Regions from separate parts of the Intrasporangium zincisolvens genome, predicted to be linked through region 3. Evidence: predicted binding sites of a transcription regulator. Region 3 holds the regulator's gene; each other region holds the start of a gene.

Region 1 (4,173 bases), on a different contig from region 3:
GTCGACCGCCGCCGCATCCTCGTGCGACCCACCGCATCCGGACGGGCTCTGTGGGAGAAGGGGATCGAGGCGGGACTCGCTCGGGAGAAGGCCGCGTTCTCGGCCCTCGACACCGCCGAGCTGCGGGCATTGAACGCCCTCCTGCGCAAGGTCGTGCTGCACCTCGAGGAGGGCTGAGCCGGCGGGGTCGGCACGCCGGCACACCGGCACGTCAGCGGGTGTCGTCGTCGACCCAGTCAAGGGTGCGCTGCACGGCCTTCTTCCACTGGCGGTAGAGACGGTCGCGCTCGGCGTCGTCCATCCGCGGCGTCCACCGCCGACCCTCGCGCCAGTTCTCGCGGATCTCGTCGGTCGACTCCCAGTAGCCGACCGCGAGGCCCGCGGCATACGCGGCACCGAGCGCCGTGGTCTCGGCGACCTCCGGCCGCACGACGTCGACACCGAGCAGGTCGGCCTGGAACTGCATCAGGGTGTCGTTGCCGACCATGCCGCCGTCGACCTTGAGCTCGCTCAGCGGCACGCCCGAGTCGGCATTCATCGCATCGAGCACCTCACGCGTCTGGAAAGCCGTGGCCTCCAAGGCTGCCCGCGCGAGGTGGCCCTTGTTGACGTAACGCGTCAGGCCGACGAGCGCGCCGCGCGCGTCGGGGCGCCAGTGAGGGGCGAAGAGGCCCGAGAAGGCGGGCACGAAGTACGCACCGCCGTTGTCGTCGACGCTCGCCGCGAGCGTCTCGACCTCCTTGGCGTCCTTGATGATTCCGAGGTTGTCGCGCAGCCACTGCACGAGTGACCCCGTGACCGCGATCGACCCTTCGAGGGCATAGACGGGCGCCGCGTCGCCGAGGCGGTAGCAGACGGTCGTCAGCAGGCCGTTCTCGGAGGCGACGATGTCCTCGCCGGTGTTGAGGAGCATGAAGTTGCCGGTGCCGTACGTGTTCTTGGCCGTGCCGACCTCGAGGCAGGCCTGGCCGAACGTCGCCGCCTGCTGGTCGCCGAGGATGCCTGCGACCGGCACGTCGATGAGGATGCCGGGCTTGCACGTGCCGTAGACCTCCGACGACGAGCGGATCTCGGGAAGCATCGAACGCGGGACGCCCATTGCGGCACAGAGGTCCTCGTCCCACGCGAGCGTGCGCAGGTCCATGAGCAGGGTGCGCGACGCGTTGGTGACGTCGGTGACGTGGACGCCGCCGTCCGCCGCGCCACCGGTGAGGTTCCACACCAGCCAGGAGTCGATGGTGCCCATGAGCAGCTCGCCGGCCTCGGCCCGCTCGCGCGCGCCCTCGACGTGGTCGAGGATCCAGCGCACCTTGGGGCCGGCGAAGTAGGTGGCGAGTGGCAGCCCGGTGACCTCGCGCCACCTCTCGGCGCCGTCGGCTGCGGCGAGCTCGTCGCAGATCGCCTGGGTGCGGGTGTCCTGCCAGACGATGGCGTTGTGGATCGGCTCGCCGGTGACGCGGTCCCAGACGACCGCGGTCTCGCGCTGGTTGGTGATGCCGACGGCGGCCACGTGCGTGGCGTTGAGGTTGGCCTTGCCGAGCGCCCCACCGACGACCTGACGCGTGTTGGCCCAGATCTCCGACGCGTCGTGCTCCACCCAGCCCGCGCGCGGGAATACCTGCCGGTGCTCGAGCTGGTCGACCGCCACGACGCGGCCGCCCCTGTCGAAAACCATGGCGCGGGTGCTCGTGGTGCCCTGGTCGATGGCGACGACGTGGCTGCGCTGCTCGGTCGGCATGAGCCCGACCGTACCGTGCGGGTGGCCTCGCTTCACGGTTCCGCAGCAATGCTTGTGGACAGGCCTGCGCCACAAGGATTTCCGTGTCCACAGCCTGCGGCCCACCCTTGATTCTTGTTCGAACACCTGTTCTAATTGAGGGAAGGGACCACCCGGCGAAAGGAGAGCGGCGATGCCCTATCTCGACGCGCTGCCTGCCTCAGGTGTGACTGGTCGTCTCGCTCGGGTCCGGCGGATCCTCGCCGCCGACCGCGAGCGTCGTGAGGCCTGCTCGGTTGTCGTCGCCGCGGGCAGCGGCGCGTCGGGATCTGTGTCGGGACCCGTGGGGTCCGGGCTCGAGCGCGTGCCGGGTTCCCCGGCGGCTGGTGGGGTATCCCGTCACGCGGATGTCGTGGCTGCGCCGCAAGCCTTCCGTGACGAGCGGCTCGACGCGTGCGGTGACCGGGTCCTGTCGCAGGTCGAGGCGCTGGAGCGGGCCAAGGCGCGGCTGGAGGCCCGGCTGCTGCAGGCCTACGCGGCGCTGCACACGATCCAGGAGCAGCAGCTGGCCCGCATGGTCACCGCCACCCCGGTGCCGCTGAGCATCGACCGGCTGGTCGCGGACGAGATCGCGTGCGCGACCGGGGTCGGCCAGGCGGAGGTGTCCCGGCGGCTCGAGCTGGCCCTCGCGGTACGGCGGCACCGGGTCCTGCACGCGGGCCTGCGCCAGGGGTCGGTGAGCCTGTACCGGGCGTTGACCGTCGTCGCCGAGACCCGTCACCTGCCCGACGACGCACTGCCCGCCCTGGAAGCCACCATCCTGGCCCCGACCCCCGACGGCACCCTCGCCTCGCAGCGGCTGTTCCGGGCCCGGCTGCGCCGCGCCGTCACCGCCGCCGACCACCGCGGCACCGACGAACGCCGCACCGCCGCGACCCTGCGCCGGGGCGTGGTCGGGCGCCTGACCGAGGACGGCATGGGCGTCCTGACCCTGACCGCCACGGCCGAACGGGTCGTCGGCGTGCTGGACCGCGTCGACGCGCTCGCCCGGGCCGCCCGCGCCGCCGGCGACGACCGGACCCTGGACCAGCTGCGCAGCGACCTGCTCACCGACCTCGCCCTCTTCGGCACCACGTCCGGGGCTGCCGCGCCGGGCGGCACGGGCTCCGAGGTCGTCGCCGGGTCGACCCCCGATGCCGCTGCTGGTCTCGACACCGGCCCGACGTGCGGGCGCTGGCTCGCCACCGCGCCGGCCGCGGTGGTGCGGATCGTCGTCCCGTTCGAGGTTGCCACCGGCACCTCCGACGCGGCGTGCGAGCTGCCCGGGCACGGCTGGGTCACCGCCACCCATGCCCGAGCGATCATGACCGCCCCCGGGTCGATCTGGCAGCGCCTCGCCGTCGACGTCGACACCGGCACCGCGCTGCAGCTGTCCACCGACCGGTACACCCCGACCCGCGCCATGGTCGAACACGTCCGCGCCGTCGACGGCATCTGCCGCGCCCCCGGCTGCCAGGTCCCGGCCGACCGCTGCGACCTCGACCACATCACCCCCTGGCCCGCCGGCCCCACCCGCGTGGCGAACCTGCAGGCCCTGTCCCGCGGCTGCCACCACCCCAAGACCGCCGGCGCCTGGACCGCCAGACGCGACACCCACCACCCCGGAAACCACGAACCCGACGACCCCGGCGACCCCGGCGACCCCGGCCGCAGCGGTGGAGGCGATGCCGGCGACCCGGTGCGGTGGACCACCCTCGCCGGACGCGACTACGTCACCTACCCCAAGAACTGGCGCGAAGGCCTCACCGACCCCGGCACGACTCCACCCAAAACGGGGCCGCGTGAACCAGAGCGCGACCCGGAACCCGAGCCGCCACCCTTCTGAGAGCGCCGGTCGGCCGGGCCTGCGTGGCAACGTCAGTGCGCGCGTCATCACCAACCGGGCCCGGCACCGGTGCAGGATGCGGTGGTGATGGGCGATGAGGCAGCTGGGGCCGCGCGCCCCGACAGGGCACTGGGCCCCGCCGGGGTGCTGCTGCTCGTGTTGTCCATCGCCCTCGTCTACCTCGGGGGCCTGACCCTGCTCGGATCGGCGATGGCGCCTCCTATCGGGCCGGAGGACGAGGTGGCCGCCTCCTCGTGGGCGGTGTCCCTGGTCGTGGGGCTGGTGAGTGCGCCCGTCGCGCTGGTCCGGCGCACGACCCTGACCCGGCTGACGCTCCTCGCCATCGGTAGCGCCACGGCCTGCCCTTGCCTGCTGCTGCTGGTGCGCCACGTGGCCTCCGGCCAAACCACGGTCGACGACGCACTGCTCGTGGTGTCCCTCGGGGTCGGGACACTCGCGATCATCGTGGCGTCGATGAGCGGGCGGGCGCGTCGGCTCCGGCCCGAGCCAGACGCGTCGACCGGTTCGTCGTCCTGACGCACCTCCGTCCCGCGGCGCGTATCACAGCCAC
Region 2 (4,173 bases), on a different contig from region 3:
GAACAGGCCGCACGCCGCGGACGGCGGGCGCCTAGGGTGAGCGGCATGGCGCACGGCACGGCATCCTCGATGGCACGGGCGGAGCGGTTCACCCGGTCCATCCCGGCGATGATCGCCGCCGACACCCCCACCTTCAGCTTCGAGTTCTTCCCGCCGAAGGACGACGCCGCCGAGGTGCAGCTGTGGGAGGCCGTCCGGCGCCTCGAGAAGATCTCGCCGAGCTTCGTGTCGATCACCTACGGTGCCGGCGGCGGCACCCGCGACCGCACGGTGCGCCTGACCCAGCGGATCCTCGAGGAGACGACGCTGACGCCGATGGCGCACCTGACGTGCGTCGGGCACTCGGTGTCCGAGCTGCGCGGCATCGTCGGGGCGTACGCCTCGGCCGGGGTGCGCAACATCCTCGCGCTGCGCGGCGACCCGCAGGGCGGGCTCGGCCGGCCGTGGGTGGCCCATCCCGAGGGGCTCGACCACGCCGACGAGCTCGTCGGCCTCGTGCGCGGGCTCGGCGACTTCACCGTCGGCGTCGCCGCCTTCCCCGACGGCCACCCCGAGTCCGCCGACCCCGCCGACGACGTCGAGACCCTCGTCCGCAAGGAGCGGGCCGGGGCCGAGTTCGCCATCACCCAGATGGTGTTCGACGTCGACAACTACCTGCGGCTGCGCGACGAGCTGGCCCGACGCGGGTCGCGGCTGCCCGTCGTGCCGGCGATCATGCCGATCACCAACGCGCGCCAGGTCGTCCGGATGGCCGAGCTCGCGGGCCAGCCGATGCCGAGGGCCGTCACCGACCGCCTCGACCGGCACGGCGAGGACGCTGCGGGCGTGCGCGCCGAGGGGATGGCCATCGCCACCGAGTTCGCCCAGCGCCTCCTCGACGAGGGCGCGCCCGGCATCCACTTCATCACCATGAACCGGTCCTCGGCCACGCTCGAGGTCTTCGGCCGGCTCTGACGGCACCAGCGGACGTTTGCTCGTCAGCTCGTCAGCTCGTCAGCACGTCAGCCGGGGCGCCCGCGCTCCGCGTCGTCCGTCGGGAGCGGGCGCGTCGGGTCGGCCCGACGCCGGGGAGGCCGGACGCCCGGTGGGGCGGCGTCGTCGGTGGGTGCGCCGCGTCCGGTCGGGGTGGCGATCCCGACGCGCTCGCCCCACGCGTCGTAGCGGCGCTTGAGCCGGCGCAGGCGCCCCGCGAGCTTCCACACGATGAACGCGCCGACGGCCAGGAGCAGCAGCGCGATCGTCGCCGCGGCCCACGGGTGGGCGATGGCGAGGGCCGTGACGCCGGTGACCGTGATGTCCTCGCCGGTGCTGACGACGATGTTGCTCGCGGGCTCGGGCGAGGTGTTGATGATGCCGCGCAGCCCGGCCTTGACGCCGTGCGAGACGAGCGCCGTGACGCCGCCGGTGGCGGCACCGACCGCGGCGGCGAGGCCTGCGGTCTCGTGGCCGATGAGGTAGCCGATCGTCGCGCCGACGGCCGGGCGCACGACGGTGTGGACCGAGTCCCACACCGAGTCGACGTAGGGGATCTTGTCGGCGACGAGCTCGAGGACGAAGAGGATCGCGGCGCCGACGAGGACGTCGGTGCGGCCCAGGGCGTCGGGGATCTGCCCGACGTGGAGGAAGCGGTCGGCGATCCCGAGGACGAGCACGACCGCGTAGGCGTTGATGCCGCTGCCCCACCCGGTGGTGAAGGCCATGGGGATGAGCTCGGCGCCCACGTGACTCCTTGCTGTCTGCCGGTCGGCCGGTGTCCGGTCGTGCCCGGCCGAGGGCCGAGCACCGGTCCAACGCTGCCGACGCTCCCGTATTCCCCGGGCCGGCGCAAGGGGAGGCGGGCGGCGGGTCTCGCGGCAGCAGGACGGGCCCGGGGCGTGGACGGACGGGACCCCTGCGCCCTTCCGGCCACGGACCGGGCCCGTGGTGTGCTCCCACTCTGGCCGAGCCCGTCGCGGGGCTCCTGAGCACTGGTACTCAGCTCCGGTCGAAAGGGACGGACCAGCCGGAACCGGGCGGGTCGTCGGCGGGTCGCCGGCTGGGTCGTCGGCGGGGCGTCGACCGCCTTGACACGGTGTCGGCGGCAGGGGTTACGCTGATGGTGTTCGAACAGATGTTCGAACGATCATCGTTCAGTCCAGTCGTCGGTTGGGGTGTCGGCTGTCCGTGTGGGGCGCGGGCGGCCTGGGTCGTGATTTCCCGCTTCGACGTGTCCGAGGGAGACGTGTCGTGGTGCGCAGGTTCAGTGATGTCGTGCAGGTCAGGGTCCGGTCCGAGCAGCAGTCCGAGCCGGTTCGGCAGTCCGGGCAGTCCGGGCAGTCCGGGCAGTCCGGGTGGGACCGACAGCAGGAGGGGTCCGCCGCGGGTGCCCGGGAGCGGCCCGAGGCCTTCATCTGGAAGGGCCGCCTCTACGTCGTGCGCGAGGTCCTCGCCCAGTGGCGCGAGCGGCGGGCCTGGTGGCACGACGCGCTCGACGCCGAGGAGTCGCAGGTGCGGCCCGGCGAGACGCTCGTCGCGGCCGCGAGCGAGCAGCACGTCTGGCGGGTCGAGGCGAGCCCGGGGTGGTCGTTCACGCCCGGGGTCTACGACCTCGCCCACGACGCGTCCCCGCGTGGCGACCACTGGTCTCTCGTCCGGGTCGCCGACTGATGTCCGTCGCACCCGCCTCTGCACCCGTACCTGCCTCTATGAGAGAGAGGAGCCGACCCGTGGCCGCCGCACCCCTGCACCGCCCACCCATCTCGATCGCCGTGCTCACCCTGCTCGACCGCTCGAGGGACACCCTCGAGTCGGCCTGCCGCGCGAGCGAGGCCACCGAGCGCTACCGCGACGCCCACCTCGGGGCCCTCCGCGCCGCCGCCGCCCTCGTCGCGGCCCGCACGGCACCGACGCCACGGTCCCGGCCCCGCAGCGTCTGGCAGGTGCTGCCCGTCGTCGCCCCCGAGCTGGGGGAGTGGGCCGCCTTCTTCGCCGCGTGCTCCGCGCGCCGGTCCGTCGTCGACCGCGGCGGCCACATCGCACCGCGTGAAGCCGACGACCTGCTCCGCCAGGCCGAGATGTTCCTCGAGATCGTCCAGGACCTGCTCGGGGTGCCGCTCGCCGTGCCGCTGCCACGGACCATCACCCCGGTCTCGTCCGGGTCGAGGAGCCGTGCGAGCCGGGCATGACGAGCACGACCACCACCAGCACCAGCACCACCGGCACGGCCATCGGCACGACGGGCCTGGCGGTCTCATCGGTCTCGTCGGTCTCATCGGTCTCATCGGTCAGGGCCGCTCGCGGCGGCGACGGCTTCGTCCACCTGCACGTCGCGAGCGGCTACTCGATGCGCTACGGCACCGCCACGCCGCGCCAGCTCGTCGAGCGGGCCGCCGCCTGGGGGCAGCCGGCGCTCGCACTCACCGACCGCGACGGCCTCTACGGGGCGGTCAAGTTCGTCCGTGCCTGCATGGAGCACGACCTCGCGCCCGTCCTCGGCGTCGACCTCGCGGTCGAGCCGCCGGGTGCCGGTCGCCCGCCTCGGGCCGAGCACGTCCGCACCCCGGTCCGTGGCGGCGCCCTCGTCGACCCGCGCCTGCCCCGCGTCACCGTCCTGGCCCGCGGCCAGGCCGGCGGCCTCGCGCCCGGGCTCGGGTGGGCGGCCCTGTGCCGGCTCGTCACGGCCACCCACCTGCGTGGCGAGCGCGGCACACCGGTCACGACGGCAGGCCTCCTCGCCGAGCACGCCCGTCCCGACGCCGAGCACGCCCGCCCCGACGCCGGGCCCGCGCCCCTCGTCGTCCTGCTCGGGCCCGACTCCGACGTCGGCCGAGCCGTCCTCGCCCGCCGCCACGGCGAGGCCCGGGCAGCCCTCGAACGGTGGGTCGCCCAGCTGCCGCCCGGGGCCGTCGTCGTCGAGCTCGTCTGCCACGGCGGACCGGAGCACCTACCAGGCAGCCTCGGCCAGGCCGGCCGGATGCTCGCCCTCGCCCGCGAGGTCGGGGTGCCCACCGTCCTCACGGCGGCGGTGCGCCACGCCGACCCCCAGGACGCCGCCGTCGTCGACGTCCTCGACGCCGCCCGCCGGCTCGTCGCCCTCGACACCCGCCACCTCGACCGCGTCACGACCGCCGGCCACCTCGCGCCGACACCGGTCATGCACGCGCTCGCCCTCGACGTCGTCCAGGTGTCCGGCCC
Region 3 (4,173 bases):
CGGGAAGAACGCCCCCGGCCGCGAGCACCGGCGCCGCAGCCGGACCACCACGCGCCGCAGCCAGCAGGTCGGCGGCCAGGCGGGCATCGACATCGGCGGCGAGACGGACGGCCTGTCGCAGGTAGGTGTGCACCTCCTCCCGCAGCAGCACGTCTCGGCGGGCCTGGTACGCCTCGAGCACCGGGTCGAGGCCGGCGGCACGGACCGGCAGGAAGAGGGTGCCCTCGTGGTCGACCCACGCGCCGTCGGCGGCCGCGCGCTCGTCGGCCCGGCTGAGCAGGTCCTGCGCGGTGCGGACGCGGTCGGCCGCCTGCCCCAGGCAGATCGACGACGCGGCGAGGCAGGCGCCGAGCCGGCCGAGACCGGCGACGAGCGCCGCTGCCTGGGCGGCCGCTGCTGCCGCGGCCGGACCGGACCAGCCACGAGCGCGACCACGCAGGAGCCTGATGACGACCGCCTCGACGTCGAGCCGGCACCTCTCGAGTCCCTGCGCCGCGGCCAGGAGAACCTCCGGCCTGCTCGACCGGATCCGACCGACGTCGAGCGTCGTCACGGGGCACCGCCGGCGGACCCATCGGAGAGGGACGCCGCCGCCGTCCGTTCGACGGCCTCGTACAGGCTGGAAGCCGCCCCCAGCGCGGAGCCGAGACCGAGCAGCTCGAGTCGAGCGTCCCGGAACCTGTCGCGCCACGCTTCGACGAGACGCGGTGTCGACGCCGCGGCCTCCCCGCTCGGAAGCCCTGACGACACCGCCGCCACCACGAGATCGGCACGGATCGACGCGAGCCGCGCCAGCGCAGCCTCGATCTCGGCCGCTGCGTCGCCGACGGTCGTGGGGTCCACCTCGTAGCGCATGCCTACTCCTTCCTGAGATCCCCACGGTAGGAAGGACTTTCGGATCGCAGACTTGGCTATCCACAGAGGTCGCGATCGGCCGGCCGTAGGCGTCAGGTCGTCCACAGGCGAGCCGAGCAGGCCGGTGACAGCAGGACGCCGCACCCGGAGAGGGGTGCGGCGTCCGGGCGGACCGGCGGGGTCGAAGCGCCGGGCACGCCAGCCGCTGGAGGTGGAGCCAACGCGGCTGTCGGAGATCCGCGCGACACGAACGCGCGCGGAGGTGACGTCAGGGAACCGGGATGACGAGGCGCTGGCCCGCGTGGATCATCGACGTGGAGAGTGAGTTGGCCAGCTGGATCTCGGCGACCCCATCCGAGACCGGAAGGCCGGGCAGCTCGCGGGCGGCGATGCCCGACAGCGTCTGGCCCGGCTCGACCGTGACGGAGCGTGGCGCATCGGCGGCCGAGGCGAGCTGACCGGCGAGGCCCAGGCCCAGCGCGACGAGCACCGCCGTGACGAGCAGCGTCACGACGAGGCGCCCGAACCGCGTCAGGCGCAGGGGCGGCTGCTCGGCGCGTGCAGCGCGCACGGCCTCACGGCCGGTGGGAACGAGAACGAGCTGCGGCCTCGGACGAGGAACGGAGTCCCCCGACTCCAGCTCACGCTGCTGACGAACGGCCTCAAGTGCGACGACGCTCATGCTGACCTCCCCTTCCTGCTGGCTTGCGAACATGTGTTCGATCGAACGTCTGTACGATTTGTAGCACGTATGTTCGAGGAAGTCGAGACACGCATCGAACACGTGTTTGGCAACTGTGTTCGAACCCCGTAGGCTTTCCTCACACCACCAACCACACCAGTCACCACTGACACTGGGTCCGCAGCGACCCGGATCACGGGCTCTGGGCCGGCGACGAAGGGGACACCATGGGCGTGACCGAGCTTCCCGACCGCGACAAGGGCGACGGCCTGACGATGCGGCAGCGACGCGTGCTCGAGGTGATCCGCAACTCCGTCGACCGGCGCGGCTACCCGCCGAGCATGCGCGAGATCGGCGAGGCCGTTGGCCTGGCGAGCCCGTCCAGCGTCAGCCACCAGCTCGCCGCGCTCGAGCGCAAGGGCTACCTGCGCCGCGACCCCAACCGCCCGCGTGCCCTCGAGGTCGTCTCCCCCGACGCCGCCGACGAGCCCACGCGTCGCGGCCGGTCCGCCGGCTCCGGGCGGCACGACGTCGAGACCGACGCCGGCGACACGCGTCCGGAGGCCTCGTACGTGCCCGTCCTCGGCAAGATCGCCGCGGGCGTCCCGATCACCGCGGAGCAGGTCGTCGAGGACGTCTTCCCGCTCCCCCGCCAGGTCGTCGGCGAGGGGCAGCTGTTCCTGCTCAAGGTCCAGGGCGACTCGATGGTCGACGCCGCCATCTGCGACGGTGACTGGGTCGTCGTGCGCCAGCAGCCGAACGCCGAGAACGGCGACATCGTGGCCGCGATGCTCGACAACGAGGCCACCGTCAAGACCTTCAAGCGCAAGGACGGCCACGTCTGGCTGCTGCCGCACAACGCCGCCTACGACCCCATCGACGGCGACGACGCGACGATCCTCGGCAAGGTCACCGCGGTGCTGCGCCGCATCTGACGCCCATTCCTCGCTCTGACGCCTCCCCTCTCGACGCGCCGCGGACGTTCCGCGGCGCGTCGCGGCGTATCCGGCGGCTGGGTTCGCCACTCTGAGAGACACACTCGCCTCAGGAGGACGCCATGTCAGACCGTCCGGACCGCGACGTCGTCTTCACCTACCGCTACCTGCGCGGCGGCATGGTCGCGATGCTGCTCATGCTGCTGCTGTCGGTCGTCCTGCAGTGGTGGTGGGGCACGAACGGGACGTGCTGGCTCGGCTCGATCAGCGCGTACTACTTCACGCCGTCCCGCACGGTCTTCGTCGGCAGCCTCTTCGCGCTCGGCGCCGCGCTCGTCGTCTACAAGGGTCACTCGCCGGCCGAGGACGTGCTGCTCAACTTCTCCGGGTTCATGGCCTTCGTGGTCGCCATGGTGCCGACGGTGCCTGACGAACGATGCAGCACGGCCGGGTCGACGAACCCGTTCGCGTTGTCGACGGCGGCGATCTCCGACGCGGTCAACAACAACGTGTGGGCGCTCATCGCCGTCGGGTTCGTCGCGCTCGTCGTGACGGTGTCGCTGCGACGCGACGAGCTGGCCGACCCCGCCCGGCGCCCACCTCTCCGGACGACGCTACTGACGGCCGCCTGCAGCGCCGTCATCATCTTCGAGCTCGTGCTCTTCCTCGCCCTGCCCGACCGGTTCATCGCGCTGAGCCACGGCCTGGCGGCCGCGACGATGGTGGCCGGGGTCATCGCGGTCATGGTGCTGAGCGCCTTCCGCGTCGAGGACCGGCACACCTCGACCGACGAAGCGCTGACCTACAAGCGCTGGTACCTCGCCATCGCCGGCACGCTCGCCGTGCTGCTGACCGTCACGGTCGTGGCGCACCTGACCCTGCACGGGTTCGACCACGTGATCCTCATCGGAGAGGTCATCATCATCGTGCTGTTCTGCACCTACTGGATCGCGCAGACCAAGGAGCTCTGGGACCTGCGTGACACCGCCGAGGTCGAGGCCCGCAAGGTCGACGCCGTCGCCGAGTGACCGGCCGCGGACGCGTCAGTTGCGCACGAGGACGCCTCGGGCCTCCTTGACGGTGATCGGCGTGCCGGGCTGCGGGACGGTCACGGTGTCGGGGATGGCGATCCACGCCCCGCCGTTGATCCGGAAGTCGGCGCCGAAGGTGACGTCGACGCGCGAGGTGTAGGTACCCGGCTCGCGGTAGGTATGGATGACGTCGCCGTCGGGATAGACACCGCCCGGTGAGGTGGTCGGGCCCTCCCTCGTGCCGTCGCCGAACCGGTAGACGTAGCTGACGAGCTTGGGCCGGATCTCGACGCGGTAGCCGAACATCGTCGCGGGGTCGACGAGGTCGATCTCGCCCGGCTCGAAACCGGCGCTCGCCCAGTCGACCTTGTAGAACGTCTTGAGGTTGACGAGGGTCGTGTTCCCCTTTGGCTGCGTCGAGATCGCACCCTTCGCCCACGGCGTCCGATGAAACGCCTCGGCAATCATGTCGATGGTGGGTATCGGGTCAGCATCCGGAACCAAGTTGGGCAGACAGGTGGAGCCGACGTAGGCCCAGATGTTCTTGCCCGGCGTGTAGGGGGCCGGCCACTTCGCGGCTGGGAGCGCCTTGCCCTTCTCGTCCACCCACATCCGATACACATCCGTCAGGGGCCCGCCCCCAATTTCCGGATTTGCACTGCTGCAAGCT

Evidence for each region. The regulator LexA, encoded in region 3, represses DNA repair genes until DNA is damaged. The targets are predictions, from matches to a motif close to TCGAACANNTGTTCGA.
Region 1: RY076_RS03145 (HNH endonuclease signature motif containing protein) is a predicted target of LexA. The motif match lies at 1,857-1,872, and genes of this name have one in related genera.
Region 2: RY076_RS13135 (DUF6504 family protein) is a predicted target of LexA. The motif match lies at 2,103-2,118, and genes of this name have one in related genera.

Annotation. Positions count from the first base shown of each region.
Region 1 is NZ_JAWIIL010000001.1:695,812-699,984, reverse strand. Features, by position in the region: gene RY076_RS03155 (MarR family winged helix-turn-helix transcriptional regulator) at 1-177, shown strand, start outside; gene glpK (glycerol kinase GlpK) at 212-1,738, opposite strand; gene RY076_RS03145 (HNH endonuclease signature motif containing protein) at 2,130-3,602, shown strand; gene RY076_RS03140 (hypothetical protein) at 3,690-4,139, shown strand.
Region 2 is NZ_JAWIIL010000004.1:188,010-192,182, reverse strand. Features, by position in the region: gene metF (methylenetetrahydrofolate reductase [NAD(P)H]) at 46-954, shown strand; gene RY076_RS13140 (DUF4126 domain-containing protein) at 1,002-1,721, opposite strand; gene RY076_RS13135 (DUF6504 family protein) at 2,251-2,646, shown strand; gene RY076_RS13130 (SAV_6107 family HEPN domain-containing protein) at 2,706-3,164, shown strand; gene RY076_RS13125 (DNA polymerase III subunit alpha) at 3,161-4,173, shown strand, end outside.
Region 3 is NZ_JAWIIL010000005.1:334,639-338,811, reverse strand. Features, by position in the region: gene RY076_RS15920 (alpha/beta hydrolase) at 1-553, opposite strand, end outside; gene RY076_RS15915 (hypothetical protein) at 550-855, opposite strand; gene RY076_RS15910 (LysM peptidoglycan-binding domain-containing protein) at 1,124-1,537, opposite strand; gene lexA (transcriptional repressor LexA) at 1,765-2,472, shown strand; gene RY076_RS15900 (hypothetical protein) at 2,595-3,500, shown strand; gene RY076_RS15895 (hypothetical protein) at 3,516-4,173, opposite strand, start outside.